Linked DNA regions of Desulfurobacterium sp. TC5-1. The protein of the gene in region 2 binds, or shares a complex with, the protein of the main gene of each other region. Links are inferred from orthologs where the notes say so. Each region holds a gene or a part of one and is shown on either strand. Other genes may lie near its edges.

Region 1 (15,959 bases), 500 kb from region 2 along the record:
TTATAATGGTAAATTTCATCAGCTTGATTATTCTACAGTGGTAAGGGAAAAAGAATGAGAAAGGCACTTACTTTGCTTGAGTTATTAGTTGCTGTTTTTGCTGCTACAATTGTAATGTCTGCAGTTTATGTTGTATACACGAGGCTTCTCGGAACATATACTCAGGAATCTTCATATCAGTCTTCCGACATAAAAAGGGTTTTGGGACTTGAAATTTTAAGGCAGGACATAGAAAATGCAGGACTTGGAGTGGGAAAAAACGAAACGGCTATACCTGTTGAATGGAATATGACTAAAAACGAGTTGGTTTTAAGGACTCTTTACGATATTCTGGACCAGAAAACGTCAGCATGGCAGATTGTAGATTGTTCTTCTGGCAGTGCAAATGTTCTGGTAAATAAATTTTTTCCAGAATTGCATGTTGGACAAGCGGTGTATTTATCTGTTAATGGAACTATTGCAAGTGGTCTTTCAAGTTATTTAACCTGTCCAGGGAATGGGACTTATATTGTTTATCCTGCTTTTACCGTCTCTGCTCCTTCTGCTTGCAGCTCTCAGTACTGTAGGGGAATAATTTATCAGATTTTGAATGTTGACGTTCCAGATTATTGTGCCGCTGGAACTGGAGAGCTGATACGAGAAGTTAAGGGTACATCTCAACAGGATCCTATACTTGATTGTGTTGCAGATTTTGATGTGAGGTTTGATTGGGATTTAAATGGAGATGGAATCATTGAACAGAACGAAAGATATTTACCTGTTTCTGCAATAGGAAAAATTTCTGCTACTGATGAAAGAAAAAAATTGAAGCTTGTTACTGTTTTCATTGTTGTTCAGCAAGGCAAAAGGAACAGAAAATATAAGTTTACAAATCGCTTAAGAAATGCAGGAATAGATTTTACTGCCAAGATTAGGGCTCGCATAGGGAAAAACTGGCAGCAATATAGGTGGAAGCTGATTAAGTTTTCCGTTAAACCAATGAATTTATAATTTTTGGAGGAGCATTGAATAAAAGGAAAGGTATAGTTTTAATAGTAACTTTAATTGTAACCTTCATCGCTTCAGCTTTTATTGCTGCACTTTTATATATACTTTTTAACAATGTCATAATTGTTGGTAGTAAAAAACGGTATTCTGGTTCGCTTGAAGTTGCTAAAGGGGTTTCTTCATATTTAATGGAATTGATGGACGATGATAAGTTGTGTTCATATACTGATTGTTCTAAAACAAATCAGCCTATTCAATTAGGTTCGTATGCTTCTTTTGGAGATTACAGTACAACAGCTACACTTATAAGGCGGATAGACCTTACTAACAGAGGAAAAGGAGTTGTTTATTCGGTTGAAGTTGTGGTGAGAAATAAAAAAGTTCCTTCGGAACATTCTATAGTAGATTTTGTTTATAGAGTTTATTGAAGCAATAATCAATATTTTTATGATTGTGTTAATAATTTTATAAAGGCTTGATGTGTCCTGTCTCTTAGTATGGTGCTATAGAGACTATAATAGATGTTTTAGAAGCAGCTTCTTTAGCATGGCAATTTTAGAGGGTGTAGTAGTAACTGATACAAGTAGTCATAGATAATGCACGTCATTATAACTGGGATTGGTAGATCTTTGTGGAGTAAATTTATGAAAAGATTATTAAGCATAATAGTTTCAATACCGATTGTTGGTGGGGCAAGTTTACTACTTAAACATAAATTTCCTGCTATAGAGAATCACGAGATTATATATCTAACTATACAAAGTGGGTTATTCTTAATTACTTATTTTGTGTTCCGATTTTTTATTTTAAACAACTTATTTTAGACAGTAGAAAGGTGGTGTATGATAGTTGTTAGATATTACAAATAACTTTAGAAGGAACAGGCAAGTAGAGGCAAAGAAAGCTCTAAAGGGTTTCGAAAGATTCAGTGAACTACCTACGACTAAAGTCGTAGGCTTCTGAGGGAGTTTGGTAGGTTGTCCCTACCCTTATCCCTCCGGGCAGGTTCACGCTGCCCTCTACTCCTATCCCTGCTATTTGCAGGGATTCGGAGATACCTTTCCCAAACTCGTAGATTCTTACCCTTACTACTTTCTTAAGTCCCGTCACAAGGTCAAACCACTTCCTTTTGAACTTCCTTAAGATGTTTCTCGCTCCGTTAACGTCTGCGTTAATGAGTCCTTTAATCGGTGATAGGAAAAGTCCTCTCTTTATCCTTCTTCCGTTACCCTTGCTCTCTTTTTTAACTCCTGCATTTTCGTCGCAGGAGTCGGTAACGGAAGTGTAGCTTTCGTCTATCAGCTTAACTTCTATCCCCACTTCTTTGAGCTTGTATCTTAAGTATTCTGTTGCTTTCCCGTGCGGTAACAGCTTGAACATTTGATTCACAAGGTCTGGAAGGTTGTTTTCCTTATTCTTTGACTCCTGAACTTTTCCTATTACTACTGTCTTGACATTATTTAAAACCGCAAGCTTTGTTATGAGACTGCTTACTTTGTGTGCGTAGTCTCTTAAAAGGTTTTTAACACTTTTCCAAAGTCTGTGAAGTTTCCTCTCCAACTTAATCGTCGGCAGTCCTTTATTTTTTAGGTTATCAACTCTCTTTTGCAGGTTAAATATCTTTTTGAGCTTTTTCCTGAGAAGGGTCTTTAGACCTCTACCATCTATGATGTAAGAAATAGGATTTTTCTCTATCACACAGGTGGCAAAGTTTGATATTCCGTAGTCTATCGCTAATACTTTGTTACTTTGCAGTTTGACCTCCGGAACTTTTTTCTCATACACTACTACCGCTTTAAAGCTTACCTGTCCGTAGGACTTATACGGAACTATCTGTATGTTGAGAACTTTGAGGTTTTCTAAGTCCTTATACCCTGTCTCTATCCATAGGTAAGCAGGTGAATATCCAAACTTTTTGAGCAGGTATTCTTTTAAGTTTTTTGATAGCGAAAGTCTTATCCTACTTCCTTCTATCTTGAATCCTGTTTTATCCCAAGTTACCACTCTGTGGGGAATTTCAGGATTTACGCAGCTTGGCGGTTTAACTACACTTACTCCTTTCTTTTTGAACTTCTTAGGGTCTTTTAGGAACTTGAAAAAGTTATTCCATCCTCTTGACAGCTCATCAAGGACTATTTGAGCACAGCGGGATTGTAAGGAGCGTAAGTGTAGGGATTCATCTTTGAGTTTGTTGTAGAGGTCTCTGTAATCAGGTTTCGCTAACTTGTTCTTTATGAGGTAGTTTGCTTGATTCCAGAGTCTTCCAGCGTGGTAGGTGAGGTATCCGAGAATTATCTCTTGTTCTTCTGTCAAACGGTTTAACTCAAAAACTATCGCTCGTTTCACTTTCCTTGACGCAACCCTTAGTGCGTTTAGCTTCTATCATATTCTTGTGGTATATTACCGCTAAGTCAAAGTCAATACCCTTTTGGGGTGTCGGGCTGTATCCCCGCTTTAAAAAGCAGGGTTTTAGCCCGTCATTTTTCTATAAGAAATGGGAGTCAAAGTATTCCAAGTACAACAGGCATAGGTGATCCAACACAATGGATTTCTTGAGGCTAAAGAAGAGGTTCATGATATGTTCCTCATGGCTACATAAAATTATTAACACGACCCTTCAAGCTTACATATAATACAAATTAATATACTATTAGATTGATTCCTCTTGAGATAAGATACGGAATCTCTTCTGGCTTTTCCACACCAGGTATGAGAAAGTACGTTCTGTTTGGTGTTTCTATGGAAAAACCTTTGATTTCGAATCTTGATCGCTTTCCTTCAGTTCCCGGCGGTTCCACTATTATGAGCTTTATTCTTTGTATTGCGAAAGGAATGGTGTTAACAGCTTCTCTTATGCTTTTTCCCATGTCTGGATAGACTTTTGCTATCGTGAAACCTGCCATCTTTTTCTTTGTTATCTCTTCTGGTGAGGTCATTTCTTTCACAACAAAAATTTTGTGCCTGTTGAAACTATAGCCGTTTCCATCTTTTATGGCTTTTTCTCCTGTTAGAAGGTGTATTAGCTCTGTGATTTTTTCTATATTTGTTCCTGTTAAAATTTTAAGCGTTCCAGATTCTCCTTTTTCAGATTTTGCTTCTGGCTGTTCCACTGTGATTCCATAAGCTGATAGAAGGTTTTTAAGTTCTTTCGGCGTGTCGGGTGTAAGATTAAATATTTTTGTGCTTCCGGTTTCCATGTCATATATCAGGTAGTCATAATGGTATGTTAACCTGTCAAATGTACCGAGCTTTATCGTGCCGTTTGCTTCAAACGAACCGAATGTGTTCAGGAGATTTTCTTCAACGAGCTTTCTGAGCTGATTTTTGTTTTTTATTACTTTGTATCCAATGTTCTGCAGTTCTTTTATTTCCTGCTCCGTCAGGTTGTTGTTAAGATCGATTATGTAGTTGTTTCCGCCGGTTGTTACTACCGGATTTTGTTGAAGATTAACCGTTCCTGAATTTAGTAGAATCATTCCTTTCTTGTAACTTCTGAAGCCTCTGCCGTTTATTATAGGGAAAAAATCCGGAACTACATTGTTTGCTATTTTAAATTTTTCTTTTACTCCTTTCTTTTTTACGCCCGGTAGTGGAATTTTGAGAATGTGTCCCTTCAAAATAAGATTGGGGTTTTTAAGTTTATTTAGTTTGGCCACTTCACCTATCATTTTAAGGGGTAAATTATACTTTCTCAGAATTCCGTAAAGTGTGTCCCCCGGCTTTATTTTATAATAGATTATCTTTTTCCCGGTATTTTCTTGCGCCTTTCTAATTTTTATTATGTTTATCTTATAGATATTCCTGCTACCGTGAGCCGGAGCAGGCAGAATGATTAGCAATGCTGCTATAAAACGTTTCCAGCCCATCTTTTCATATCCTTTAGAGCTTTTTCTGCCTGTATTTTTCGTCTAACCCTTTTACCTTTTGCTTTAACAGGTGGAAGAAGACCAAAATTTGCGTTCATAGGTTGAAACCTTTTAGAGTCAGCTTCCGTTATGTATTTTAACAAACCGCCTATCATTGTTGTAGGGGGTGGTGATACCGGTGTTTCACCTTTTAAAAGTTTTGCCGCATTTATTCCTGCGATTATGCCACTTGCGGCAGATTCAGGATAGCCTTCTACACCTGTTATCTGTCCAGCAAAGAGAATGTTTGGGTTTTTCTTCAGTTGAAGGGTTGGAAGCAATAGTTTAGGAGAGTTTATAAATGTATTTCTGTGAATGCTACCATACCTTGCAAATTCAACGTTTTCAAGACCCGGGATGAGTCTAAACACCTTTTTCTGTGCAGGATAGGTAAGTTTTGTCTGAAATCCTACCATGTTAAGCAGTGTGCCTTCTCTGTTTTCTTTCCTTAGTTGAACTACGGCGAAAGGCCTTTTGCCCGTTTTAGGATCTATTAATCCCACAGGTTTAAGAGGTCCAAAAAGCAGTGTTTCTTTTCCCCTTTCTGCCATCTCCTCTATGGGCATGCATCCTTCAAAGTAGGCTTCCTTTTCAAACTCTTTTAGAGGGACTTTTTCCGCTTCCATTAAGGCGTTGTAGAACCGTTCGTACTCTTCCTCGGTCATTGGACAGTTTAGATAGTCGTTGCCTCCTTTACCGTACCGTGAACCCCAGAAACATTTTGAGTAGTCGATTGTATCAGCATAGACAATGGGTGCTATGGCGTCGTAGAAAGAAAGAGATTTTTCTCCAAGAAATTCAGTTAGGTATTGAGAAAGGGAATCTGAAGTTAAGGGGCCTGTTGCCACTATTGTAATTTCGTTTTCAGGAATTTTTGTAACTTCTTCTCTGGTAACTTCTATGAGAGGATGTTGCGATATTTTTTCTGTTATATAAGTTGCAAAGTCTTTTCTGTTCACCGCAAGTGCACCGCCTGCTGGAACGGCTGTTTTTTTAGCTGCTTCAACTATGAGTGAATTGAGGATTTCCATCTCTTTTTTCAGGAGACCTCTTGCGGTTGTTTCGTCAATTCCGCCAAGTGTGTTGCTGCAGACGAGCTCTCCAAAAAGTTCTGTTTTGTGAGCAGGGGTCAGTTTTTTAGGTCTCATTTCGTAAAGAGTAACGGGAATGCCTTTTTGCGCTAAATACCACGCCGCTTCGCTTCCCGCCAATCCTGCACCGATTACATTTACTTTTTTCATTGGTTGTCCTTTGTTACTAAATTCTCTATTTTCTTTGCCTGTTCAGCAGCGGCGAGGGCGTCTATCATTTCGTCCATTTCTCCGTCTAAGAATTGTTCGAGGTTGTAGAGGGTAAGTTTAATTCTATGGTCTGTTACTCTGTTTTCTGGAAAGTTGTACGTTCTGATTTTTTCGCTTCTATCCCCGCTTCCTATCTGGGAACGGCGGGTTGAATCAAGATGCTCTTTTTGTTGTCTTTCGTAGAGTTCTTTTAACCTTGCCCTTAAAATTTTCATTGCTTTTATTCTATTTTGAATCTGAGACCTTTCGTTTGAGCAGGTTACCACTATACCGGTTGGGATGTGTGTTATCCTGACGGCGGAATCTGTCGTGTTTACATGTTGACCACCTGCTCCTGAGGATCTGTAGGTGTCTATTTTAAGATCTTTTTCGTCAATTTTTATCTCGACGTCTTCTGCTTCTGGAAGAATTGCAACGGTGGCAGCTGACGTGTGAATTCTGCCGCCTGATTCTGTTACAGGGACTCTTTGAACTCTGTGAACGCCGCTTTCGTACTTTAACCTGCTATAGGCGCCTTTTCCGGATATCAGGGCAGATATTTCCTTGTAGCCGCCAAGTCCCGTTTCATTTGCAGACAGAATTTCTATTTTCCAGCCCTTTCTTTCAGCATATCTTGAATACATTCTAAATAGATCTGCTGCAAAGAGAGCAGCTTCTTCACCGCCTGTTCCGGCTCTTATTTCAAGGATTACACTTTTCTCATCGTTTGGATCTTTTGGAATTAAGAGCATTTTCAGTTGGCTTTCAAGTTCTTTTGCTTCCCTTTCAAGCTCTTTTTTTTCTTCTTTTGCAAGTTCTATGAACTCTTCGTCCTCACCGGAGTTCATCACCTCTATGGCTTCTTGAATGCCAGCGGCTACCTTTTTGTATTTTTGATATGTTTCATATATTGGTTGCAATTCTTTATGTTCGCGGGCAAGCTTCTTATACTTCCCGCTGTCTGATATTACATCTGGATTACTTAAAAGGCTTTCTATCTCTTTAAATCTTCTGCTTATCTCTTCAAGTCTTTCTATTATGACTTTTTCCATTAAACGCCCTCCGCCTATCTTTTCTTCATTTTTCTCTCATATTCTCTTTTAAGCTTTTTGTAGCGTTGAAGGGCGAGTCTTTTTTGTAGTGGTGAAAGTCTATCTATGAAGACTATACCGTTAAGGTGATCTATTTCGTGTTGAAGGGCTCTTGCTACAAGGTCTTCGCCTTCTATTTCGAAATCTTCTCCGTCAATATTCTGTGCTTTTACTTTTACGTAGGCAGCTCTTTTTACCTTCTTATAAAGACCTGGAAGTGACAGGCACCCTTCCTGATTTACCTGTTCACCTTCCATGGTGATAATTTCGGGATTGATTAGAACAATTTTGTTTTTCCCTTCTCTCTCTTTGCCAGCTTCAATGTCTATGACGACTATCCGTTTAAGAATGCCGACCTGATTGCCAGCAAGTCCAAGGCCACCTCTTTTGTACATTGTTTCAAACATTTCGTTGACAATGTTCCTTAATTTCTCATCAAATTCATTAACTTTTTCTGCCTTTTTTTTGAGTACTTCATCGGGATATATTCTTATTTCCATCTTCGTCTCCTGCTAAGTTGTTTATCAAAAATTGGAAAGATTCCATCTGATCTTTTTCGGTTTTGGCTTCTAAGGTAAGAATTACCGGGTTTTCTCTGTTCTCCTTTAAAAAGTTGAATAAAGGTTGAAAGTTAAAAGTTCCGTTACCGGCAGCTATGTGGAGGTCGTTTATACCGTCGTTATCGTGAATATGAAACTCGAAAATTTTGTCTGCAAAGAGGTTAAGCCAATCTTCGAGTGGTAGTTTTGAAAAAATGTTTAGATGTCCAACGTCAATACATATTCCCATGTTCTTTCTGTTCACCTTTTCTAAAAGTTCATTTAGGTAGTCTGGAACGTCGTCGAAAACATTTTCAACTGCTATTTTTGTTTCCGGGAATAGATCACACACTTCTTTAAATGTTTCTACACAATTTTTTATCCATCTGTCGTAGACAGGAAGAATTTTTCGGGGATGGAACCCGGAGTGAAAAACAATTACTTCAGGTCTTAATATCTCTGCTGCGGGTTTCAGCTCTTTAAACCGTTTTAGTGTTGCCTCCCGTATGTATTTGTCTATGGCGCCCGGGTTTAGATCCATAAACGGAGCGTGAAATGTTACCGGTTTATCGGCCAGTTTTTCGGCTAATTTTGAGAAAAACTTTAATGGTACTTTTTCAAGAACATCGGCCGTAAGTTGCAGTTCAATTCCGAGGTTTCTATTCAGGGTTCTCTCTATTCTCTCAGGGTTTTCTATGATGTCTCTTCCCGGTATATGACCTGTAATTTTCATTTATCACCCTCTCGGCACTAACGTAAAGAGAAATTTATGCAGTTATTGGGTTTAGAGCAAGAAAGGGTTGCTTTGACCGGGGAAATCTCTCTCTTACTTTCTTTTTCTATCTATTTGTATATGCTAAAATCTCTGTAATTATTATCTTTTTGAGGAGGAAGGGATGCGGAAACTGTTGCTGTTTTTATCCTGTTTTTTTGCCGTTTCTTCTGCTGCGTATGGCGGTAATGTTGATACCTTTGGTATAGGTTCTGCAGAAACGGCACTTGGCGGTGCTTACTCTGCTACGGCAGACGATCCTTATGCTGTTTACTACAACCCTGCCGGTTTAATGCAACTTGATAGTCAGGTCGTTTCTGCCGGTTTTGAAATTCTTGATCCAACTTTAAGGATTCACGATTTTACCGCAGTTGATGGGACTGGGAGCGTTGTTCTTCCTTCCGATGCTTCATTCACTGACGTTTCAGATACGCTTTTCGTTCCTTTTGCTGGTTACGGAACGAAAATAAATGACAACTTTGCTTTTGGTATTGCTGCTTATATTCCTTATGGTCTCCATATTAAATGGGATTCTGACCCTGCAGTCAATCCGGCCGCTTACAACTGTTTCGAGTCCTATTATATAAGGGGTGTTGTTACACCTACAGTTGCGTTCAGATTGACTGATGATTTAACGTTTGGTTTTGGTGTTTCTCTTGGTCGTTCCGATGCTGGTACTCAAAGGAGAATTTACGCTCCAACGCTACCATCCTTAAACAACAAGGTTATTAAGTCAGAGTTTTCAGATGATTTCAATGTTTCTTACAACTTCGGTTTCATGTATAAACCTTCCAGGAGACTTACTCTCGGTTTGACTTACCGTTCACGAGCGAAAACCGACTTTACCGGCACTGTAGAAGTAGAGGGAACTTCTTACTTCACAAATGCTACGACAAAGATTGATCATCCTGAACAGATACAGGGTGGTATAAGGTATACGCCAGATGATAGAGTTTCTATTGAGTTTGATGTTGTCTGGACACGGTGGAGCACGATAGATAAGTATATTGTTGATTTTGAAACACCGATACTTGGTAAAACTCAGGAAGTTTTCGTGAGGGACTGGCAGGATACGAGACAGGTTAGGATTGGTGTTTCCTATATTGTTAATGACGTTGTTACGTTGAGGGGAGGATACTTTTATGATCCTTCTCCCATTCCGGATCACACGTTTGACATGGCCTGGCCTGATGCTGATAAGAAAACCTACTCTGTAGGTGCCGGATTTAACTTTGGTAGAGTGAAGATTGATACGGTTCTTCAGTACAGTGTTGCCGAGAGTAAGAGAGAAATAGGCGGGGAAAGTGTTGAGTTAAATGAAACTTACGATGACGGGAGTGTATCCCTTTCTGCAGACGGCCATCTGTGGGGGTACGGTGTTACCGTTAGTTACACATTTTAAGAGGAGGTAAGTGATGAGAAAATGGATTGCTCTCTTAACTATAATGGTTGCAGTTAGTTCGTGCGGAACCAAACTTGCGGAAACAGAAAATGCGTCTTCTGTTCCTGGAACAGAAATACCTATCGATAGAAATGGTCTTGTTTTCGATCCTTCTGCCGAAAAAATACCATTTCCCAACGATATTATGTGGTCTCAGTACGGTGGTAATGTGACTCTACCGGTGGATGAAGCCTCTGATAATGCCACCAAGCTTCTCTACAGGGCAATTAATGCTCTTCACATAAAAGGTTTTAGTCCTAACATGTTTATTGGTGTTCCTCTTATGAACGATAAATCGTTAACTGATGTTTCCGGGCACTTTAAGCTTATAGATCTTACAGATTTTCAAGTTTGTGCTGCATCAAATGGTACATCTGCGGCATGTCTTGGTATGGATGAGACAGTCAAACTTACATTCAGGCAGGATGGAGACTTTTTGAAATTTTATCCTGTAAGGCCTCTTGACGCAGGTCATCAGTACCTTTTTGTTTTAGAGAATGGAATAAAGGATAATTCCGGGAATGAGATTTTAGAGTCAGTCATGTATAAAGAGCTTGAAACAAACGATACTCTTTTAGACCCTCAGCTTGAAGCCTTGAGAGAAGAGTATAAACCTCTTTACGATTCAGTGCTTCCTCAGTTTGGACTTTACAGAGATAACGTTCTTGAAATATTCACATTTACAACAGCGAACAAGACATTGTCAATAAATGACTTTGGCGTTATAAATGAGGCTTTGACAAACAGCACGGTTGCGGATAACCTGGAAAGTTTAATAGGAGGATTGAACTATACTGATGTTCCTCTGGAATATAGAGGAATAGAAACTTTCATTCTATCAGGTCCTGTGGCACCGCTTCTTGGATTTGTTAATGGGACGAACAATACAGTTATGAGTGTTAATATAGCAGAGCAAACGTTGATGGCAGTTCCATATTCTATTTTCAATGGGGCAAATTTCTCTACCTATAATGATACGGTTTATGTTTTCCTCCACGGTTTAGGGGCAAATAGAACGGTGGCGCAGCTTTTAACAGGCGATATCCCTTACGCTGTTGTTTCGATAGACCTTCCATATCACGGCGACAGGGTGCTTCCAGACGATAATCCTTACACAACCTGCTATGAGAATGTTTCTGGAAGCTGTTTCCTTACCGAAAATCCGGGTAGTGACAGGATAAACTTTTATCAGTCGATTTTTGATGCGCGAGTTGTATTAAGAGCTCTTGCTTCTGGAAGATTTGATATTGACGGTGATGGAACCCCGGATGTTCCTAAGAATATCGACCTTGTCGGTATGTCTCTCGGTAGTATCGTTGGTGGTTCTCTCCTTGGCATAGATAGCGCTACCAATAATACGATTTCAAAAGCTGTTCTAAACGTTGGTGCGGCAAATCTTGTTTCTGTTCTTGATACTGCGACTAACAGTATGATAACGAATCTCCTTGGGACTCTTGGAGTTGAGAAAAACTCTATCGATTACTTTGTGACTCTTGGCATTTTCCAAACGCTTCTTGATCCTGCAGACCCATCATATCTTGCCGGCAATGTTGCAAACAAGACGATAATTCAGTCTGCCTATGGTGATTCTATACTTCCATACGTATCCAACTTATCTTTTGCCAAATCCATAGGATTCAGTAACTATACAGAGGTGGATTTCTCAAATGTAACAGTTGCCCCAGGATGGTACATGTTTGGTAATAGTTCCGCTTATGTAAATCACGGTTTCCTGTTAAGCACAAATACGACTTATTACCCGGAAGTTTCCGATTATCTTGCTGATGAATCTGTTCTTCAGGATGCTCAGAAAGCTGCAAGGGAACAGATAAAAGATTTCTTTCAGTAATTGAAAGGGGAGCTTTAAGCTCCCCTCTATATTATATTTCAAATTTCCTGAACTGCACCTTTTGAAGCCGAAGATACAAGTTTTGCATACTTCCTGAGAAGTTTTGATTTAACCTCTTTCTGGAGAGGTTTAAAGGTTTCAAGTCTTTTCTTGATTTCTTCTTCCGGGACTAAAAGTTCAAGTTTTCTCTCTGGAATGTTAAGGTATATTTCGTCCCCGTCCTCGATGATTCCTATGATGCCACCTTCGGCAGCTTCAGGTGAAATGTGTCCAACGCAAGGACCGTGTGTTCCGCCGGAAAATCTTCCATCTGTTATGAGGGCTACGGATTCACCAAGTCCCATGCCCATGACGGCAGCAGTAACTGCTAACATTTCTCTCATGCCGGGACCGCCTTTTGGTCCTTCATATCTGATGACTATAACGTGGCCAGGCTTAATTTCGCCGTTCATCACGGCTTTCATAGCATCTTCTTCGCAGTTAAATACCTTTGCGGTACCTTTGAATACCTTCATCTTATCGCTAACGGCACCCTGTTTAATAACGGCGCCTTCCGGGGCAATATTCCCGTAGAGAATTGCAAGTCCTCCCTCTTTTTTATAAGGATTGTCCATTGGTCTTATGACGTCTTCGTCAAATATTCTTCCATTTGCTGCTACTTCCTTAATGGATTTTCCTGAGACGGTTGGGTTGTCTTCTATTAATGTTTGCAGTCTGTTCAGTACGCCAGGTATCCCACCGGCATAGTGGAGGTCTTCCATAAGGTATTTCCCGCCAGGTCTCATGCTGCATATTTTTGGAGTTTCTCGGCCTAAGTCGTCAAAGAGTTTAATGTCAAAAGGAACACCGGCTTCATAAGCTATTGCCGGAAGGTGCAGAACAGTATTTGTAGAACCGCCAAGGGCAAGGTCAACTCTTATCGCGTTTCTAAAGGCTTCTGGAGTCATGATATCTCTTGCCTTTATACCTTTCCTTACGAGCTCTACAATTCTTTCTCCAGATGCTTCAGCTATTCGTTTTTTCTCTGCTAATGGTGCCGGAGATGTTCCGCAGTAAGGGAGAGACATTCCTAAAGCTTCTGATAAGCAAGCCATCGTATTTGCAGTGAACATTCCCTGACATGCACCGGAGGATGGGCATGCTGTTTGTTCGTATTCAAGGAGTTCTTCCAATGAGAGTTCACCAGCTCTGTACTTTCCGATGGCTTCAAATGTGTGGGTAACGAGATCAAGTCTCTCTTTCCCGCGCCTTCCTGCAAGCATTGGCCCTGCAGTTACGATTATTGCAGGAATGTTTACCCTTGCCGCTCCCATGAGCATTCCAGGGGTTATTTTGTCACATGCCGTTAGAAGAACGATACCGTCAAGTTGATGTGCGTTGACGACGTCTTCAACAGAATCAGCGATGATCTCTCTTAGAGGGAGAGAGAATCTCATTCCTTCATGTCCCATTGCTATACCGTCGCATATAGCAGGAACTCTAACAATAAATGGAGTGCCGCCGGCAGCAGCAACTCCTCTTTCTATAAACCTTTCAAGTGCGTACATATCTGCATGACCAGGAACAAGGTCTGTGTAGCTTGAAATTATTCCAATTAATGGTTTATCGATGTCTTCTCTTCTAATTCCTGTTGCCATCATGAGTGCACGGGCAGGTAGCTTTTCAAATTCTCTCAGAACGTCACTTCTCATTGTTTGCAGCCTCCTGAGCCTTTTTGATAAGCATAACCATTTCGTCTCTGAGTTTTAATCTTTCCTTTTTCATCCTGTCAAGTTCTGCTTCCTCTTTAGGTGTCAGGAAGGCTTTTTTTTCCATTTTATCTATAATGTCGTCAAGTTCCTGATGTTTTTTTTCAAGGGTTGCAAAGTGGTGGAACTTCTCCCTTGCCAGTTTCTTTAAGTTTTCGTCCCTGTACATCTTGTACCTCCGTTGGGTTTATTTTAAGCATGAGAACGAGGGCGTTATCCCCGTTCCTATAGTATTTTTTCCTTTCGGCGACCTTTTTAAATCCGAACTTTTTATAAAGGTTTATTGCAGGAAAATTTTTCTCAGATACTTCAAGAAAGATTGTAAAGGGTTTTCCGATTCTCTTTAGTTCTTCTATAATAGAGGTCATAAGTGCTGTTCCGATGCTCCTTCTCCTGTAATTTTCGCTGACAATAATAGCGTGAATTTCAACTTCATCTTCTACTATCCAGTATAAAACAAAACCGACGATTTTTCCATCTATCAGGGCGACTTTTCCCCTATATATGTTAGAAAAGAACTCTTTTGAGGATACGGGAAGGATAAGGTTAAGTCCTTTTTTCAGGTTCTCTATTTTCTTGAGGTCACTTATTTTCCAGTCTCTTATTTGAAGGTTTCGCATCTGGCTGCCTTATGTAGATAGGTTCAAGGGATTCTCTGTATCCGATTTTTAAAGCAAAAAGGGCTGCATTTAGAGCAAGGGATGTGTTTGCCCTTCTTTCTAATAGCCTGCTTGAAGATTGTATAAAGTTTCCTATTTCTGAATGGTCATTATAATTTCCGGTTATTATCATATTTCCCGGAATCCTTGAAATTTCGTTTATGACCTCTTTTGCAGAAAGATCTTTAGGAGGAATGATTACTTCATCTCTCTTTCGACAGTAAATGTAGTATTTGTTTTTTCGTCCTTCTACTATAACGAAAACTGGTAGATTCTCGCTCAAAAAGCTGAAGGAAAGGGCTTCCAATGTAGAAACGGTGCCTATTTTCTCTTTACCCACTACAGCTTTAAAAGCTTTTGCAAGGGATAGGCATATCCTGATTCCCGTAAATGATCCTGGACCAGATGTAAATATTATAAGATCAATAGGGTTAAATTTCCCTTTTCCAGTGCCCAGTATGGAGCTGAGTGCTTCAAATACTTTTGAGGAGTGCTCTCTGGGATAATTCCAGCTTTTGGAAAATAAGACTTTTTCATTATTGGTAAGTGCAACGCTTCCAAGAGGAAGACATGTATCAATACCAAGGATTGTCATTTAATTTACCACCCTGCAGTTAATATTAGCTACCTACATTATAGCAACTTTTGTAGAGATTTCGTTATGCAGGAAAAATAATTTCTTCTCCTATTCTACTTATCAAGTAACTTGATACGAACAAGAATTCGGGATTTAATTTAAGTTTTCTTTTTTCAAGTATAAGTATTCTACTGTTTAACAGATTTTGCAAGAAAGGGCTTTTTTCTATTGAGTTTCTGACTACCTTTTCTTCTTCAACTTTAAGATTGACTCCGTTTGTTTTCCTTAATCCCATAGCAAGTTTTATTTTAAAGACTTCTTCTCTGCTCAAATTAACCTCTTCTTTATAGATAACTTTTCCAGACGAGATGGCGTTTTTATAGGCAAAGTAGTTATCTACGTTTTTTTGGTATTTATTAGCAAGTAAAGAGGCCGCAGAGGGACCTATACCGAGATAGTTTTTCATATCCCAGTAAGCAAGGTTGTGTTTACACTCAAATTGGAGTTTTGAGAAATTCGATATTTCGTATTGGTAAAAGCCGCCAGTTGATAGTTTCTCCACTATCAGTGAGTAGTATTTGCTGAAGGTTTCTTCTGAAGGAAGAGCGTATTTCTTTTCTTTAAACAGTCTATGGAACGGGGTTTTCTCGTAAATGGTTAAAGCGTAAGTTGACACGTGTTTTAATGGAAATTTCATGAGGGTTTTAAGGTCTTTCTCCATACTTTTTTCGTCCTGTCCCGGAATCCCGAAAATCAGGTCTATGGAAACATTATCAAAAATAGATATTGCTGTTTCTATACTTTTAATTCCTTTTGTTCCCGTGTGTCTTCTTTTTAGGATTTTTAAAAGTGAGTCGTCAAAAGTTTGTATTCCAAGACTTATTCTGTTTACACCAGCAGATTTTAAACCTTTAAGGTATTCATGGTTTACATCGTCAGGATTGACTTCTACAGTTATCTCTTCTGCTTCCGGGAATAAGGAGATTATATGCTCAAAAAATGAAGGTGGCATTAGGGAGGGAGTACCTCCCCCAAAATATATGGTTTTAGGCTTTACCCTTAGTTTTTTCAATTTAAGTTCTTCTTTTAGTAGATTTAGATAACATTCAGG
Region 2 (15,849 bases):
GTTTGTAGTGAAAGTTTTTAAATATTGTATCAACTATCTTTTTCAGCATTTTCGCCCTTCAAAAAAGTGGTAAGTAGTTCTTTCAGCGCATTTTTCGTTTCTATCTCTTTTACAAGAAGTGACTTCAAGATTCTTTTCAACCTCTGGGGTTCAAGGTTTTTAATCAGTTTTCCATGGTAAGCTATTGATATGTTTCCCGTTTCTTCAGAAACGATAACGGCTATTGCATCGGTCTCTTCCGTTATTCCCATAGCTGCTCTGTGCCTTGTTCCCACCACCTGTGGAAGTTTGGTGTTTAACGTTAATGGTAAAAAGACGCCGGCCTTTTTTATCCTGTCTTCCCTTACAATGACTGCGCCGTCATGTAGCGGCGTTCCCGGCCAGAATATCGTTATTAGCAGTTCTTTTGATACCTCACCGTCAATTTCTGTTCCGGCTTCTGCGTAGCTGTCCGTCTTTACGTCTCTTTCAATGACTATTAGCGCTCCTATTTTGTCCTCTGACATGGTGGCAGAAGCCCTGACAATTTCGTCAATGACCTTTTCTGCTTCGTATCTCTGGGCAAACAGTCCCATCTGCCCTTCGCCAAGTCTTGCAAGCAGTTTTCTTATTTCAGGCTGGAATATCACGATGAGGGCAAATATTCCGATGGTTAGAACATTGTTCAAGAGGAAAGAAAGAGTGTAGAGGTCGAGGATTCTTGCCAGGACGCTTAACATAACGATTGTCATTATTCCAAAGAGGATCTGTATCGCCCGCGTTTTGGATAGATAGATTAAAACTCTGTATATAAGGAAAGAGACAAGTCCTATATCTATCAGGTCCCTGATTGTTATTTGAGGTAGAATGTTTAGCATTTAAGCGTCCTCTATGGCAAGTAGTATGTCTAAAAACTGCTTCGTCTCTTTTACATCGTGAACTCTTACAATTTTCACACCGTTTAAAACGCCTTTAACTATTGAGGCTAAAGAGCCGGCGACTCTTTTTTCCGGATTTTCTTCGCCTGTTACCATTTTTATGAAACTTTTTCTTGAAGTGCCAAGCAGAATTGGAACGCCAAACCTTTTGAATTCGTTAATCCTTTTAAGAATTGTAAGGTTATCTTCAAGCCGCTTCCCAAAACCTATTCCCGGGTCTATGATTATCTGTTCCTTTTTAACCCCTTTCTCTTTAGCTTCTTTTATGGTCTCTTCAAAGTATTGGCATAACTCTTTTATTACGTCTTCGTAGTAGGGGTTTTTCTGCATGTCTCTCGGTGTTCCTTTTATATGCATGAGAACGGCCGGGACGTTTCTTTCAGCTACCAGTTCTGCCATTCTGTTGTCAAAGTGGAAACCGCTTATGTCGTTTATTATGTCGGCACCTGCGTTTAAGGCTTCCTCCGCTACTTTTGATTTGTAAGTGTCAACGGATATAAAAACGCCCGGAAACTCTTTTCTTATTGCTTCTATCACTGGAACAACTCTTCTCATCTCTTCTTCAAGTGGGACAGGTTCGGCGCCAGGTCTTGTAGATTCACCGCCAACGTCAATTATTGACGCTCCGTCTTCTATCATTTCCTCCGCGTGCTTCAGGGCTCTATCGACGGTTGTCCACTTCCCGCCGTCAGAAAAGGAATCGGGGGTCGTGTTCAAAATGCCCATGATTGTAGGCTTTTCAAGAGAAAGCGTTTTTCCGTTTGCTTTAAGCTCAAACCTTGTGTTGGAATCGGCCTCTATCAGCCTCTTTATTTCGTCAGCAAGTTTTTTAAGTCCGAAAGGTTGCTTTTTCATTCTTTCAAGGAGTTTTTCAATAGTTCTGAGAGAACCGATAAGGACAGCTGTGCACGTTTTACATGTGAAAGAAGAAGCTTCTCTTGGTAGGGCGCAGTCGCCTCCTGAAGCTATTGCGTCCTGCTTTAGAATGTTGGCTGCCCTTGTGTCTATTCCTTCTATTACAAACGTATATAGAATGCCCTTTTTTGAGAGAATGTCGGCACCTTCAGGTGTGTTTCCGATGGTAAGCAAGAACTCTTTAAGTTTACTTTTTGTAAATTTTCTTATTGTTACGAACATAGTTTGCCCCGTAGTTTAAAATAGAAGATGATGAGTTAAATTATACCTATAAAACAGCGTGTGAATAAAGGGGAAATATGGCTATCGTTATAACTGCTCATAAGAATATGGATCTTGATGCTCTTGGAGCTGTCATTGCAGTTAGGAAACTTTATCCTGATGCGGTTGTCGTCCTTCCGGGGACGAAAGGTAAAGATGTTATTAAGGTTCTTGAAGAGAATCCGAAACTGCTTGATTACGTTGATGAGACAGGTTTTAACGGTGAAATAGAAAAGCTGATTGTCGTTGACACGTCGGACATAGAGAGAATACCTGAAGTGGTTAAGGATAAAATAGCGGGGAAAGATGTTCCCGTGATTATTTATGACCACCACACACGGGAAACTTCAGGGTTTAAAAACGTAAGGCTTTACTTTAAGGAAACTGGAGCGGTAACTTCCCTTCTTACTATGATTCTAAAGGGTAAGGGAATAATCCCTTCGCCACTTGAAGCTTCAATAATGGCTTTAGGAATCTATTCTGATACGGGAAGTTTTCTTTTTCCAGGCACGTCCTCCCTTGATCACATAGCGGCCGGTTATCTCTTTTCAATCGGCGCCAATCCGGAAATAATAAAACACTATCTTCCAAGGGAGTTTTCACCGGAAGAGATTGATATTTTGAAGGTTTTAAAGGATAACGTTGAAATTCTTGAGATTAACGGTAACAGGATAGCTCTTACCACTGTGCAGTTTGATAAATACGTGGGAGATATTGCCCACCTCGTCAGTAAACTGCTTGACATCAACAACTATCCTGCCTTGATAGCCGTGGCAGGTGTTGAAGGGACAGTATTTGTAATAGGTCGGTCAAAAACGCCCCTTGTGGATGTGTCAAGACTTGCAGAGAAACTTGGCGGTGGAGGGCATTCGGAGGCAGCTTCGGCAGTAATTCGGGATAAGACGGTTTACGAAGTGAAAGAGAAAGTGATAGAAGTGCTTAAAGATATTGTTTATCCGGCAAAGGTGGCGGGAGACATTATGTCTTCACCGGCACAAACTGTTAGAAAGGATATGACCGTAAAAGAGTGTCTTTCGTTTCTTATGAAGCAGGGAATAAACGCTGCGCCTGTCCTTGATGATAGGGGGATGCTTGTAGGTATCATAAACAGGAGCTTAACCGATAAAGCATATTACATGGGAATGGACGATGAACCTGTTTCAACGGTAATGGAGAGAGAGTTTTCTTGCGTTTTTCCGGATACACCTGTAAGTGAAATTGAGGAGATTATAGTTTCAAACCAGCAGACGCTTGTTCCTGTCATAGACAGGGGTAAAGTGGTCGGTGTCATAACGAGAACGGATGTTCTAACGAATCTTTATCGTGATGAGATAGATGAGTCGGAAAAGTTTTATATGAGGCGTTCATCTTCGCCTCACTTTAAAAATGTGAAACAGATGTTAAAGGAAAGGCTTCCGGGAAAGGTTTATGAACTTTTGAAGAAGGTTGGTGAAGTTGCGACGGAAAAAGGTATAAGTGCTTACGTTATAGGTGGCTTTGTCAGAGATTTAATTATAGGAAGAAAAAACCTTGATGTTGATATTGTCGTTGAGGGCGATGCAACAAAGCTGGCAAAGGCATTTGCTAAGGAGGTGGGAGGAAAAGTTCACGTTTTTGATAAGTTCAAAACGGCTACGGTTACGCTTTTAGATGGCTTTAAGGTGGATTTTGCCTCTGCAAGGACGGAGATTTATCGTGCACCCGGTGCTCTTCCAGAGGTGGATACGGCACCTTTGAAAAAGGATCTTTTCCGGAGGGATTTCACCATTAATACACTTGCCGTTAAGCTTAACGGCAGGGAATTCGGGAAGCTGGTAGATTTCTTTAATGGTTTGAAGGACATAAAGGAAAAGAAGATAAGGGTTCTTCACGCTTTAAGTTTTGTTGAGGATCCTACAAGGATTTTGAGGGCTTTGCGGTTTGCCGTTCGTTATCGCTTTGATATAGGAAAACATACCGAGAAGCTTTTAAAGATTGCTGTTCAGAAAAATCTCTTTAGAACGGTTGAAGGGAAAAGGGTTTACCTTGAGCTTAAACATATTTTTGAAGAGGATAATCCGCTGAGGATTGTAAACCGAATGGAAGAATATGGAATACTTAAGGCTTTTAGCCCGCGGTTTATATGGAACAAAAAAAAGAGGGACTTTTTCGATAGGATAAGGAAGATAATTAATTGGCACAGGTTGACTTTCAGCAGAAGCAGGGTCGATTATCCGATTCTTTACTTTGCCGCTTTCTTTGAAAGTCTTCCTGCAGAGGAGATAGACAGGCTTTTGAAGGATTTTTCTGTTCCGGAAGATGAGGCAAATCTCATTAAAAATCTCATATATCGCGGAAAGCAGCTTACGACAAAACTTGAGAAAGGTAGTTTTACCAACAGTGAGCTTTTCGAGACATTGAAAAGAGAAAAAGAGGAAATGATTCTCTATGTCGCTGCAAGAACTACGAAAGAGGAATTAAAGCACAGGTTGTTGCAGTATCTTAAAGAGTGGAGAGATTTAAAACTTGCCATAACAGGAAATGACCTTAAAGAGATGGGGTTAAAACCAGGCCCTGTTTTTAAGGAGGTGCTGACGGAATTAAAGCACAGAATTTTGGATGGAAAGGTTGAGAATGAATATGACGCTTTGGAAGAAGAAGTGAAGAAAATTTTAAGAGAGAAAAAGCTTGAGCTTGTTTAATAAAAGGCGGGGATTTCCCCGCCTGGTTTAAGCTGTGGCCTTTTGCAGTTCTCTTTCCTGGTGGTTTGCCACGAAATCTTTTGCGTAGTGCTGGACGTAGAATCCAAGGAGAGGAATCTGGATGATAAACCCTAACACGACGAATAGCACCATCAAAGCTGCCTTGTCCACAGGGAATGTTATGAGAATTATTGCAAGTGTTATGTTAAGGTGCCTTACTGCTGATGCAAAAGCAACAACGATTGCCTCTTCAGGCTTTAATATCTTCCTTGCGACTAAGAACTTTGCATATATGGTGCTGAATATCAGCATTGAGATGTAGTAGATGATAAGCGGAATAACGATTACAGGCACGATGTCCGGATGAGAAAAGAGAAGCTTCGTTCTGCTCATTGAAAGGACTAAAAATGAGAGAATAACAATACCGATACTGCTTATTCCAGACAATTCGGGTTTGATTTCTCTGTTGAATGTTTCAATTCCAAACTTCCTTATGAGGAGTGTTCTTATTACAAGACCCACAAGGAGCGGTATAAAGAACACTATGAGAATGCTTTTGATGAACGTAAAGGAACTTATTGTCATCTGGCTTCCGATTACCTTTGGAAGTATAAAAGGAACAGCTACGAACGCTGCAAAGAGCAGGTTGGCAGGAATCAGAAACATTGCCGTTTCGACTTTGCCACCTGAAATGCTGGTCCATGCTGCCGTCATGGCACTTGTCGGGATAAAAGATAGAATTGTCAGTGCAACGAAAAGTTCAGGGTGGTTGGCAAAGAAGATTTTTCCCAGAACGTATGCTATAAGCGGAGATACTGTAAAGTTTACTACAAGGCTTAAAAAGAGCACCTTTGGTTCTTTTAGGTGCTTGAAAACTTCATCTATCTTCAGATTTATCATTACAGGCAGAATTACCAGAAACATCATTACCGAGAGAATCACCGTTTTTGGCACTTTCCATCCACCTGTAAAGTAAACGTTTAAAAGGCCTGCAACGATTGCAGTTACTATAAGATAGTGAACATTTTTCTTTATAAACTGCATCGCTTTAAGTGGTGTTTTCATCACCTCACCTCCTGTTTCTATCTGTTCATATAAATATTGCAATTTTACAATAAATGTCAACCTCTTTGATGAAAGAAAATGGCGTTTTTAGTGGTGTTTCAGAGGAAAAGTGAGGATATGCTAACTAAGAGAGATATTGAAAAGTTTTCCGGTTTTTATTAATTCGTTCAGTTTTTTAGCACAGGTATCCGGAACGAGAAAGCGGACGTCCCTCCCCTGCTTTAGGCGGTTTCTTACTTCCGTTGAGCTTATCTCTATAAGTCTTCCGTTCATTATGAAGATATCTGCCGAGTTGATGTCGTTAGGTTTTTTTAACGTTCCCTCTTGTATTTTTTTCTTTACGTTTAACTGCTTCAGGATTTCTTCTGCTTTAAGGTTGTATTCAGGCCTTTTGACCACGATTATTTTAGCTGTTTCAAGGATTTTTTTTGGTTCCTTCCATTTTGGAAATGTTAGGAAAGAGTCGGCGCCCATTATAAATACGGGAGGTTGTTTTTCATTCTGCTTAAAGGCTTTAAGCGTATCTATCGTGTAAGAAACACCTTCCTTTTTTATTTCGTAATCCCATACCTTAAAGTAGGGTATTTCTCTGACTGCTAACTCTAAAAGTTCTAATCTAACCTCCGGTGGAATTGACAGTTTCCCTTTTAAAGGCTGGATTTTTGCAGGAACAAAGACGATTTCCGAGAAGCTAAAGGATTCAAGGACATCCCGCGCTATGACGAGATGCCCTATGTGAACCGGGTTAAAGCTTCCGCCAAACAGGGCTTTCATCTTTTCTCACTTTTAAACTTCTTTATTAAAGTTACCGGAATCCAGACAAATATGTTTACCAGAAACACTACCAGTAAAAACAGAAATATGTAATTGAAAATCTGTTCTCTCATATTACTCCCTTATCTGTCCGTTGCCAAAGATTATGTATTTTGGAATTGTAAGGTCTTCAAGTCCCATAGGTCCTCTCACGTGTATCTTGTCGGTAGAGATTCCCATCTCTGCACCGAGGCCGAAAACGTTTCCATCTGTGAAGCGGGTTGAGGCGTTTATGTAAACGGCAGCAGAATCGATGTCGTTGAGAAATTTCATGCCGTTTGTATAGTTTTCTGTTACTATGGCGTCGCTGTGGTGAGAGCCGTAGGTGTTTATGTGTTCTATCGCCTCTTCAAGAGAATCAACGATTTTGACGGCAAGTATCAGGTCAAGGTATTCGGCGTACCAGTCTTCTTCTGTCGCTTCTTTTATGTATTCCGGGTCGTAAGCTCTTGCCCTTTCGCATCCTCTAAGTTCAACGCCGGCCTTTTTAAACCTTTCTATCATTTCCGGCATAAATCCGTCTGCTATTTCGCTGTGAACGAGCATAGTTTCCATTGCGTTGCACACACCCGGTCTTTGAACCTTTGCATTGAAACAGATGTTCCACGCTTTCTCAAGGTCTGCAAACTTGTCAACGAACACGTGGCAGACACCCTTGTAGTGTTTTATTACAGGGATTCTTGAGTTTTCTGCAACAAATCTTATCAATCCTTCACCGCCTCTCGGGATTATCACATCTATAAACTGGTCTAACTGAACCATCTCTTTAACGATGCTTCTGTCGGTTGTATCAACAAACTGGATTGCCTCAGGTGGGAATCCTTCAGATTCAGCAGCTTCCTTTAAGATGTTTACAAGTACCCTGTTTGAGTTTATCGCCTCTTTACCGCCCTTCAGGATTATTGCGTTTGAACTTTTTATACAGAGGGAAGCTGCCTCTACTGTGACGTTTGGCCTTGATTCGTATATTATTCCCACAACACCTAACGGAACTCTCATTTTCCCTATTTTTATACCGTTTGGGCGCTTCCACATCTTTATCACAGAACCGACAGGGTCTTCCATTTTCGCAACATCATGGAGGACGTCGATCATCCCTTTTATCCTTTTTTCGTTTAAAAGGAGCCTGTCAATCATGGCTTTTGACAGGCCTTTTTCTTCTGCAGCTTTTAGATCTTTTTCATTTTCGGCTTTTATAAGGTCTCTCTTTGCATCGATCAGTTCCGCTGCTTTGAGCAGTGTTCTGTTTTTCACGTTCGTTGATATACCTGTCAGTTTATAGCTGACCTTTTTTGCTTCTTCAGCAATTTTTCTTATTTCCATTGATATCCTCCTCCAACAGTTTTAAATTAATTACAGGCATTTGCTCACCGGAGGTTGTCTGTGAGGATAAAAATTTTACCATTATTGGCCACTATCTCAACGATTGTTGTTCTTTCTGGATGTGGTCAGACGGTCGTTAACACGGGTGTAACGATTACAATTCCACCGAAAAAGGCAGTTCCAGAGGTTAAGGTTAGTGTTCCTTCTGTCAATCGTGAAGAGGAAGCTTTGAAAGAAGCTGAAGGAAAGGAGCCTCAGATTGAGGTTTCAAAGTATATATTTGAAAACGAAGTAAAGGCGTTTAGAGATTTAACCGGAGCAAAGGTTATTGCTTCTGTACCGCTGTTTGGTCATTTACCGTCTATTAAAGGTGACCTTTTGGTGGTTGAAGAGCCTCAAAGAGTGAGAATAATCATTAAGGATTCACTTATTTTTGAACTTAACAGGGATAGGATTGTCAACGATTCTGTTATAAAGGCGATTGCACAGTCCTTTAACGGTAAGAACTCTCTTTTAGTTATTGCTGGTTTTTCTGATAGCACGGGGACTGATGATTTTAACAATCTTATTACTGAAAGAAGAGCGGAAGCTGTTAAAAAAGAACTTGAAAGCTTAGGTATTCCATCTTATAGAATTTTAGCCTTTGGTTGTGGATCTTCTAAGCCAATAGCGCCCAATAGTACGGTTGATGGAAGGGCAGCCAACAGGCGTGTTGAAGTTTACGTCTATCCTGAAAATATGTACGTTGATAATGTGTGTGGACAGAGATGATGAAAGGAAAGCGGTTTTTTGTAAAGACTTTCGGCTGTCAGATGAATGTTAACGATTCGGAAAAGATGGCAGGAATACTTACCTCTGCCGGATACGAGAAGACGGAAAATTTAAAAGAGGCTGACATCGTCATTGTCAACACCTGTAGTGTTAGAGCAAAGCCTGATAACAAGGCTTACAGTTTTATTGGTGAACTTAAAAAATTAAAAAAAGAAAAGCCTGAGCTTGTCATAGCTGTTACGGGCTGTGTTCCTCAAAGGGACTGGAAATTTATTCTCGATAGATATCCTCATGTTGACATTATTTTGGGCACATTCAACTTTCACAAGATTCTTGATTTCATTGAGGCCCTGGAAAGGCCATCTGTAGAAATACTTGATACGTTCCTTGAAAATGAGGGCGAAGTTGTTCCTTCAATAGAGCCGCTTTTAACCAATCCTTTTGTTGCTTACGTAACGGTTCAGCGTGGTTGCAACAGGTTCTGTACCTACTGTATCGTTCCATACGTTAGAGGGAGAGAGAGGAGCGTACCGCCTGAAAATGTTGTAGATGAGGTGAAAAGACTTGCGGAAAAGGGTGTTAAAGAGGTGCACTTACTTGGTCAGAATGTTGACTTTTACGATTACAACGGTGTCAGGCTGCCAGATTTACTCTACATGGTCTCTCAGGTTGAAGGTATTGAAAGGGTGAGGTTTACAACTTCTCATCCTGCCGGTTTTGATATTTCCATTATAAAAGCAATAAAAGAGATTCCGAAGGTTTGTGAGTATGTTCACCTACCGCCTCAGAGTGGTTCCAATAAAATTCTTGAGAAGATGAATAGGGGATACACCCGGGAAGAGTACATAGAGAAGGTTTTGATGCTGAAAGAGGAGGTGCCGAACGTAGCACTTTCAGGTGACTTTATTGTTGGATTTCCCGGTGAGACAGTTGAAGACTTTGAACAAACGCTTTCTCTTGTAGAAACCTGTGTTTTTGATCAGGCTTTTGTCTTTGAATATTCTCCAAGACCTTTAACGCGGGCGTTCTCTTTTGAAGATGATGTTCCTAAAAAGGAAAAGAACAGAAGGCTTACTGAGTTAAATAACCTTCTGAAGAGGCAGGCGGAAGAGAGAAACCTTGCCCTTCTTGGATCTGTTCAGGAAATTTTAGTTGAGGGCCTGAGTCCTTCAACCAGTGAGAAGATGATAGGACGGACGCGGAATAATAAGATAGTTATAGTGGATAGGAACGATTCTCTCATTGGTAATCTTATAAACGTTGAGATAGAGGAGGCAACACCGTTTTACATGAGGGGTAAAGTAATAAAACAGCTGGCAGGAGTGGAGAGATGGTAGAGGTGTCTGTTATAGGAATAACACACGATAGGTTGAGCGGTCTTCCTATCATTATTTTGGGGAACGTCGAGGAGAACTTTGCAATACCTATCTGGATAGGTGAATACGAAGCGGAGCTTCTTGAAACGCACCTTTTGGGAGCTGTTGCACCGAGACCTTTTCCATACGACCTTATATGTGACATGATTCAGGCTCTTGGAGGAGAGGTGGAGAAGGTAATTATTAATGACTTTGACAATGGAATCTACTTTGCCACCATTGTAGTTAGACGTTACGATGGTGAAGTTATAAACATAGATGCAAGGCCGAGTGATTCAATTAATGTTGCTGTAAGGCTGGGTGCCCCCATATATGTGACGAAAGATGTTATTCAGAGAGTTTCTATTATATCCCTTGACGGTAACCCTCACTACACGAGTGAGCAAAAGGCAGAGTTTGAAGAACTTTTAAAGTATCTTTTTGAAGAGGGAGAAGAAGAGTAATGGCAGTTATGGAGATTTCTGTTGTTCCTGTAGGTACGGGAGATCCGTGTGTTAGTGAATACGTTTCCTATGCTTATAAGTTTTTGAAAGAAAAAGGCTATCATTTTCAGCTTACTGCGATGGGCGTTATCGTTCAAGGTGAAGTTGAGGAGCTGCTTCAATTGGCTCTTGAGATTCATAGAAGGCCTTTTGAGAAAGGCGCTTTAAGGGTCGTGACAGCGATAAAAATAGACGAGAGGAAAGATACGAAGTTAACGGTTGAGGGTAAGGTTAATAAGCTGAAAAAATCCCTACAGTAATTTTATACGCCGAAGAGCCTGATTCCGTGATAGAAGACAAAAGCAGTAATCCATGCTACAACAAGCTCTACCGTTAGTATAAAACCCACCCACTTTTTAGAACCGCTTTCCTGGTATATTGCTGAAATTGTAGCTATACATGGGATATAGAGAAGAACAAAAACTATGTAGGCAAAGGCAGATGCAGGAGTAAACGTTGTTTTAAGCACCGCTGACAGCATCTCTGCGTTTCCGTATAGCGTTCCCATTGTACCTACAACTACTTCTTTTGCAACGGCGCCAAAAATCAGAGCAACAACAGGTTTCCAGTCATTTATCCCTAACGGTTTAAACAGGGGTAAAAGCCATTTTCCTGCCATTCCGGCTACGGAGTGTTCGCCGGCGTATTTAACGCCGGCTGGAAAGCTTGCAAGGACCCATATTATTAGAGAGGCAAAAAGGATAATTGTTCCAGCTTTTGAGAGGAAGTCCTTTACCTCAATGACAGTCTGGTTAAAAACCACTTTTAGTGAAGGGAATTTATATGAAGGTAGCTCTATGAAAAATTCACCTTCCCCTTCATCAATCAAAAATATAGACATAGCCTTTGCAAATATAAGTCCCATTATAATGCCTATTGTGTATAGGCTTAATACAATAAGTGTTCGTTCGTCCCTGAAAAAGGCTGCTATGAAAACGCTGTAAACGGCGAGTCTTGCACTACATGACATCCACGGAATTATCGTCATTGTTATAAGCTTGTGAACCGGCGAGCGCATTGCCCTTGTTGCATAAATTGCAGGAACGTTACAGCCGAATCCCAAGATAAGGGGGATAACGGAAGAACCTGACAATCCAAAGTGCCTCATAAAGTTATCCCAGAGTGCTGCTGCTCTTGCCATGTAACCTGTATCTTCTAAAATTGAAAGGAGTATGTATAGGACAAAAAGAATGGGAAGGAAAGATAAAACAGAACCTACACCTGCCAATACACCGTTGTTTAAAAGTGATTCTATTGTTTGAGGAAAGGAGAATGCTTCTACCATTGCGGGCAGAGTTTCGCCAAATAGGTGGCCTATCCACTCAACAAACGGTGTGCTGAATGTAAAGGTTAACTTGAAAACTGCTGCCATTATGGCAAAAAATATTGGTATTCCTGTAATCGGTGTGGTTATAAATCTGTCAACTTTATCCCTGAAGTCTTCCTCTTCCTCTGCTATGTAGTCTGTCTCAATTACAGTTCTTGCAATGCGGGAAGCCATTAAGAATCGTTCTTTTGGTATTGCCGATGATATTTCTTCTCCCGCGCGTTCATAAAATTCCTTTTTTATCTTTTGAAGAGATTTTGATAAAGAGTTGTATATTCTTGAGTTTTCTGCCATTTCAGTGATTTCTGGGTCACCTTCAAGAAGTTTTATAGCAAACCAGCGCGTATTTTTTTTGAACCGCTCATCTTCTTTTATTATCATAGAAACTTCCAATATGGCTGCTTCTAAAAGGTCAGAATATGTTGGCCTAAAAACTTCTTTACTGATTCCGTTCAGTCCTACTTCAATTATTTTTTCAGAAAGTTCTGAAAATCCTGTGTTTCTATAGGCACTTACGGATACAACCGGCAAGTTGAATATTGCGGATAGTTTTTCGAAATTTATGGAGAACCTCTTTATGTCATCAATTTTGTTAAGTGCGAGTATTGGTTTAACGCCCATCTCAAGAAGTTCAAGGGTGAGATATAGGTTTCTGCCAAGGAGGGTGGCATCTATAACATTTACTACGACATCGTACTTTCCACTAAGCAGGAAGTTTCTTGTTACACGTTCTTCAATCGTGTAGGAAGTGAGGCTGTAAATTCCCGGTAAATCTATCAGTTTTATTTCAAATCCCCTAAAAGAATATTTTCCCTCTTTCCTTTCAACAGTTACACCGGGCCAGTTTCCAACCTTGGCTTTTGTTCCCGCGAGCATGTTCATTATTGCTGTTTTACCAACGTTTGGGTTTCCAACGAGAGCGGCAATGAGTTCTTTTTTCACCGGTTACCTCACAACTATTCTTCGTGCCATTCCCCTTCCGAGGGCAAAACGGCTCTTTTCCACTTCCACAATAATAGGTCCTGGAGCATTTTTTACAACTCGTACGTTGCTGCCGGGAAATATGCCCACTGCGGCTAAACGCCTTTTGAAACAGGGTCCGCCTTTTATCTCTTTTATCTCAACGGTTTGTCCCTCTTCTATATCAAGAAGCGTTCTCATTTTTCTACCCTCAACCTTTGATTGTTAGAATATATTAACTTTTTCTCTGAAAGTCAAGGAAAATCATATTTAGCACCTTCTGTCATCCGTTCGTTGTTTTAAAAAACCACATCAATTATAAGATGTTTTAACTTCTATAAGTAGGGTATAATTTCACCATGAAATGGACAGTTATGACACTTGTTAAAAGAGCTTCTGAAATTCTGTCTGAGAGAGGAATTCCGTCACCTCGCCTTGATGCAGAACTTCTTATGTGTTGTTTATTGGGATGGGATAATAGGGTTAAAATTTATACTGCCTACGATAGACCCCTTTCGGCGGAAGAGGTGGAGGCTTACCGTCAGCTTATAAAGCGGCGGGTTAAAGGTGAACCGGTTGCCTATATCACTGGAGAAAAAGAGTTTTTTGGATTTAGGTTTAAAGTGACACCTGCCGTTTTGATTCCCCGTCCAGAAACGGAGCTTTTAGTTGAAAAGAGTGTTGAACTGCTTAAATCAATGTCGAAAGAAACGCTTAAAATTGTTGATGTCGGAACGGGAAGTGGTTGCATAATCATCTCAATTGCAAAGCTGCTTAAAAAAGATGCGGAGTTTTTTGCTACGGATATTTCCAGAAAAGCTCTTGATGTTGCCGTTGAAAATGCAGAATTACACGGTTGCAAGGTTAAGTTTTTAAAGGCGGATTTGCTGGAAGGAGTAGAAGGAAAATTTTCTGCAGTTGTCTCTAATCCACCCTACATAGCTTATTCTGATAGGCGGGTTGAGAGCAGCGTTAAAATGTTTGAACCGTCAGTTGCCCTCTACGCAGGTAAAAAGGGAACAGAAGTTATAGAACGTCTTGCTTTTCAGTCGTTTGACAAACTTGAACCGGAAGGATTTTTGGCGGTTGAATTTGGGGAAGGGCAGTCAGAAAAGGTTAGAGATATATTTGAAAGAGCAGGTTTTAGCACTATTAAGATTTTTAAAGATCTTTCAGGGAAAGACAGGATTATCGTAGGTTTTAAAAAGGAGTGAAAAATGTATAAATTTGTTATAAAAGGTGGAAAACCGTTAAAGGGGAAGGTTAGGGTTTCAGGTTCAAAAAATGCAAGTCTTCCCATTATTTTTGCTGCTATTTTAACAGAAGATGCTGTTATTTCGAACGTTCCTGACTTAAGAGATACCAGAACAGCTATTTCACTGCTGACAGATATGGGATTTGAAGCAGAGTTTGAAGGAAATAGGTTGAAGGTTGCTAAGGGAACTAACATAAAGACGGAAGCAGACTATGAGCTTGTTAGAACTATGAGGGCTTCCGTCCTTACACTTGGTCCTCTTCTTGCAAGATTTGGAAAGGCAAGGGTTTCTCTGCCAGGTGGTTGTGCAATAGGTGCCAGGCCGGTTGACCTTCATCTTAAAGCCCTTTCAAAGCTTGGAGCTGATATAAGGATAGAACACGGTTACATAAATGCTGTTGCACCGGGTGGACTTAAAGGTGCTGAAGTTGTTTTTGACTTTCCCACTGTTGGGGGTACGGAAAATCTTTTGATGGCAGCAGTTTTAGCCAAGGGAAAGACCGTGATAAGGAATGCTGCAAAGGAACCTGAAATTGTTGACCTTGCTTGTGCTTTGAGAAAAGCAGGTGCGGTTATAGAGGGAGAGGGAACCGACACGATAGAAGTTGAAGGTGTTGAATCTATAGGGACTATAGACTATACGGTTATGCCTGATAGGATTGAAGCAGGAACATTTGTTGCCTGCGTTGCGGCTGCCGGTGGTGAACTTGTAATAGAAGAGTTCCCTTATGATGTTTTAGGAGCTGTGATTGATAAATTTAAGGATGCAGGTGTCACTATTGAAAAGGTTGATGAGATGACCGTTTTTGTTAAAAGCAATGGCAGGCTGGTTGGAACTGACATCACTACGGAGGTTTATCCGGGATTTCCAACTGACATGCAGGCTCAGTTTATGGCTGCCATGTGCCTTGCAGACGGTGTTTCTATCATAAAAGAGACTATATTTGAAAATAGATTTCAGCACGTTCTTGAGCTTCAGCGACTTGGAGCAGATATAAAAATAGAGGGAAATGCCGCTGTTGTTAGGGGAGTGGAGAAACTTATAGGTGCAAAGGTTATGGCTACTGATCTCAGGGCAAGTGCTTCCCTTGTGGTTGCCGGACTTGCTGCCGAAAATACGACAGAAATTTACAGGATATACCACCTTGAGAGAGGCTATGAGAATCTTGAAAAGAAGTTGTCAGCACTTGGTGCTGATATAGAGAGAGTAAAAAGTGATAGACCTTATTGAGGTACTGAATGCTATTTTTTCACAGGAATGAGATTACAGGTGGTGATATTTATCTTATTGCTTTTACTCTTTCTCTGCTTGCCTTTATTCAGCTTATTAAGGTTTTAGTTCAAAAACGTATAGAAAACAGGTTTTTGAAAGCGCTTGTTGAAAGTTTAAGCGGCATTCTCTTTTTTGTTGCGGGATTTTCGCTGTCAAAAGTAGTTTCCAGCCACATTTTAAAGTTAATATTTGAAGATTTTTCAATCCTGATAGGTTCTGTTTACCTCACCAGAGCTGTTTTTATAGCTGAACAAGCTTCCTCCTTTCCCAGAATAATGACATTTTTCTTCCTAGTCTGTGCATTTTTGACTTCAACTTTGAGCCATTTAAACATTTTGAGGCTTGATGAGAATGTTCTTTATTTTATAAAGAAGTTTTTTGTTGTTCTTTCCTTTCTACCGCTGATAGGGACGCTATCTTCCCTCTTAAA

The links.
Region 1: the proteins of prmC (region 2) and prfA are in contact, whole or in part, in a crystal structure (PDB 2B3T), measured with the Escherichia coli proteins. The link is inferred for Desulfurobacterium sp. TC5-1 from one-to-one orthologs.

What each region holds. Positions count from the first base shown.
Region 1 is NZ_ATXC01000001.1:340,478-356,436, forward strand. The notes cover bases 5,172-8,052. They hold prfA (peptide chain release factor 1), read right to left. Parts: upstream 7,213-8,052; coding sequence 6,130-7,212; downstream 5,172-6,129. Other genes in these bases: trmFO (FADH(2)-oxidizing methylenetetrahydrofolate--tRNA-(uracil(54)-C(5))-methyltransferase TrmFO), read right to left, coding at 5,172-6,133; def (peptide deformylase), read right to left, coding at 7,239-7,763; H153_RS08990 (sugar phosphate isomerase/epimerase family protein), read right to left, coding at 7,738-8,052. Outside these bases: H153_RS0101730 (type II secretion system protein), read left to right, coding at 1-58; H153_RS0101735 (hypothetical protein), read left to right, coding at 55-990; H153_RS0101740 (hypothetical protein), read left to right, coding at 1,005-1,415; H153_RS0101750 (RNA-guided endonuclease TnpB family protein), read right to left, coding at 1,921-3,333; H153_RS08985 (LysM domain-containing protein), read right to left, coding at 3,627-4,853; more of trmFO, read right to left, coding at 4,832-5,171; more of H153_RS08990, read right to left, coding at 8,053-8,535; H153_RS0101780 (outer membrane protein transport protein), read left to right, coding at 8,699-9,976; H153_RS0101785 (hypothetical protein), read left to right, coding at 9,990-11,864; ilvD (dihydroxy-acid dehydratase), read right to left, coding at 11,903-13,555; H153_RS0101795 (YdcH family protein), read right to left, coding at 13,545-13,781; rimI (ribosomal protein S18-alanine N-acetyltransferase), read right to left, coding at 13,717-14,232; tRNA (adenosine(37)-N6)-threonylcarbamoyltransferase complex dimerization subunit type 1 TsaB, read right to left, coding at 14,195-14,866; radical SAM family heme chaperone HemW, read right to left, coding at 14,931-15,959. UniProt on the Escherichia coli protein: Peptide chain release factor 1 directs the termination of translation in response to the peptide chain termination codons UAG and UAA.
Region 2 is NZ_ATXC01000001.1:840,658-856,506, reverse strand. The notes cover bases 12,407-15,177. They hold prmC (peptide chain release factor N(5)-glutamine methyltransferase), read left to right. Parts: upstream 12,407-13,250; coding sequence 13,251-14,105; downstream 14,106-15,177. Other genes in these bases: murA (UDP-N-acetylglucosamine 1-carboxyvinyltransferase), read left to right, coding at 14,109-15,177; H153_RS0104335 (FeoA family protein), read right to left, coding at 12,877-13,092; feoB (ferrous iron transport protein B), read right to left, coding at 12,407-12,873. In the rest of the region: H153_RS0104400 (hypothetical protein), read right to left, coding at 1-49; diadenylate cyclase CdaA, read right to left, coding at 30-857; folP (dihydropteroate synthase), read right to left, coding at 858-2,054; H153_RS0104385 (CBS domain-containing protein), read left to right, coding at 2,132-4,774; H153_RS0104380 (bile acid:sodium symporter), read right to left, coding at 4,802-5,839; nadD (nicotinate-nucleotide adenylyltransferase), read right to left, coding at 5,960-6,613; H153_RS0104365 (glutamate-5-semialdehyde dehydrogenase), read right to left, coding at 6,728-7,975; H153_RS09915 (OmpA family protein), read left to right, coding at 8,036-8,746; tRNA (N6-isopentenyl adenosine(37)-C2)-methylthiotransferase MiaB, read left to right, coding at 8,743-10,083; H153_RS0104350 (bifunctional nuclease family protein), read left to right, coding at 10,077-10,565; H153_RS0104345 (MTH1187 family thiamine-binding protein), read left to right, coding at 10,565-10,864; more of feoB, read right to left, coding at 10,867-12,406; more of murA, read left to right, coding at 15,178-15,377; H153_RS09910 (mechanosensitive ion channel domain-containing protein), read left to right, coding at 15,386-15,849. UniProt on the Escherichia coli protein: Methylates the class 1 translation termination release factors RF1/PrfA and RF2/PrfB on the glutamine residue of the universally conserved GGQ motif, i.e. on 'Gln-235' in RF1 and on 'Gln-252' in RF2.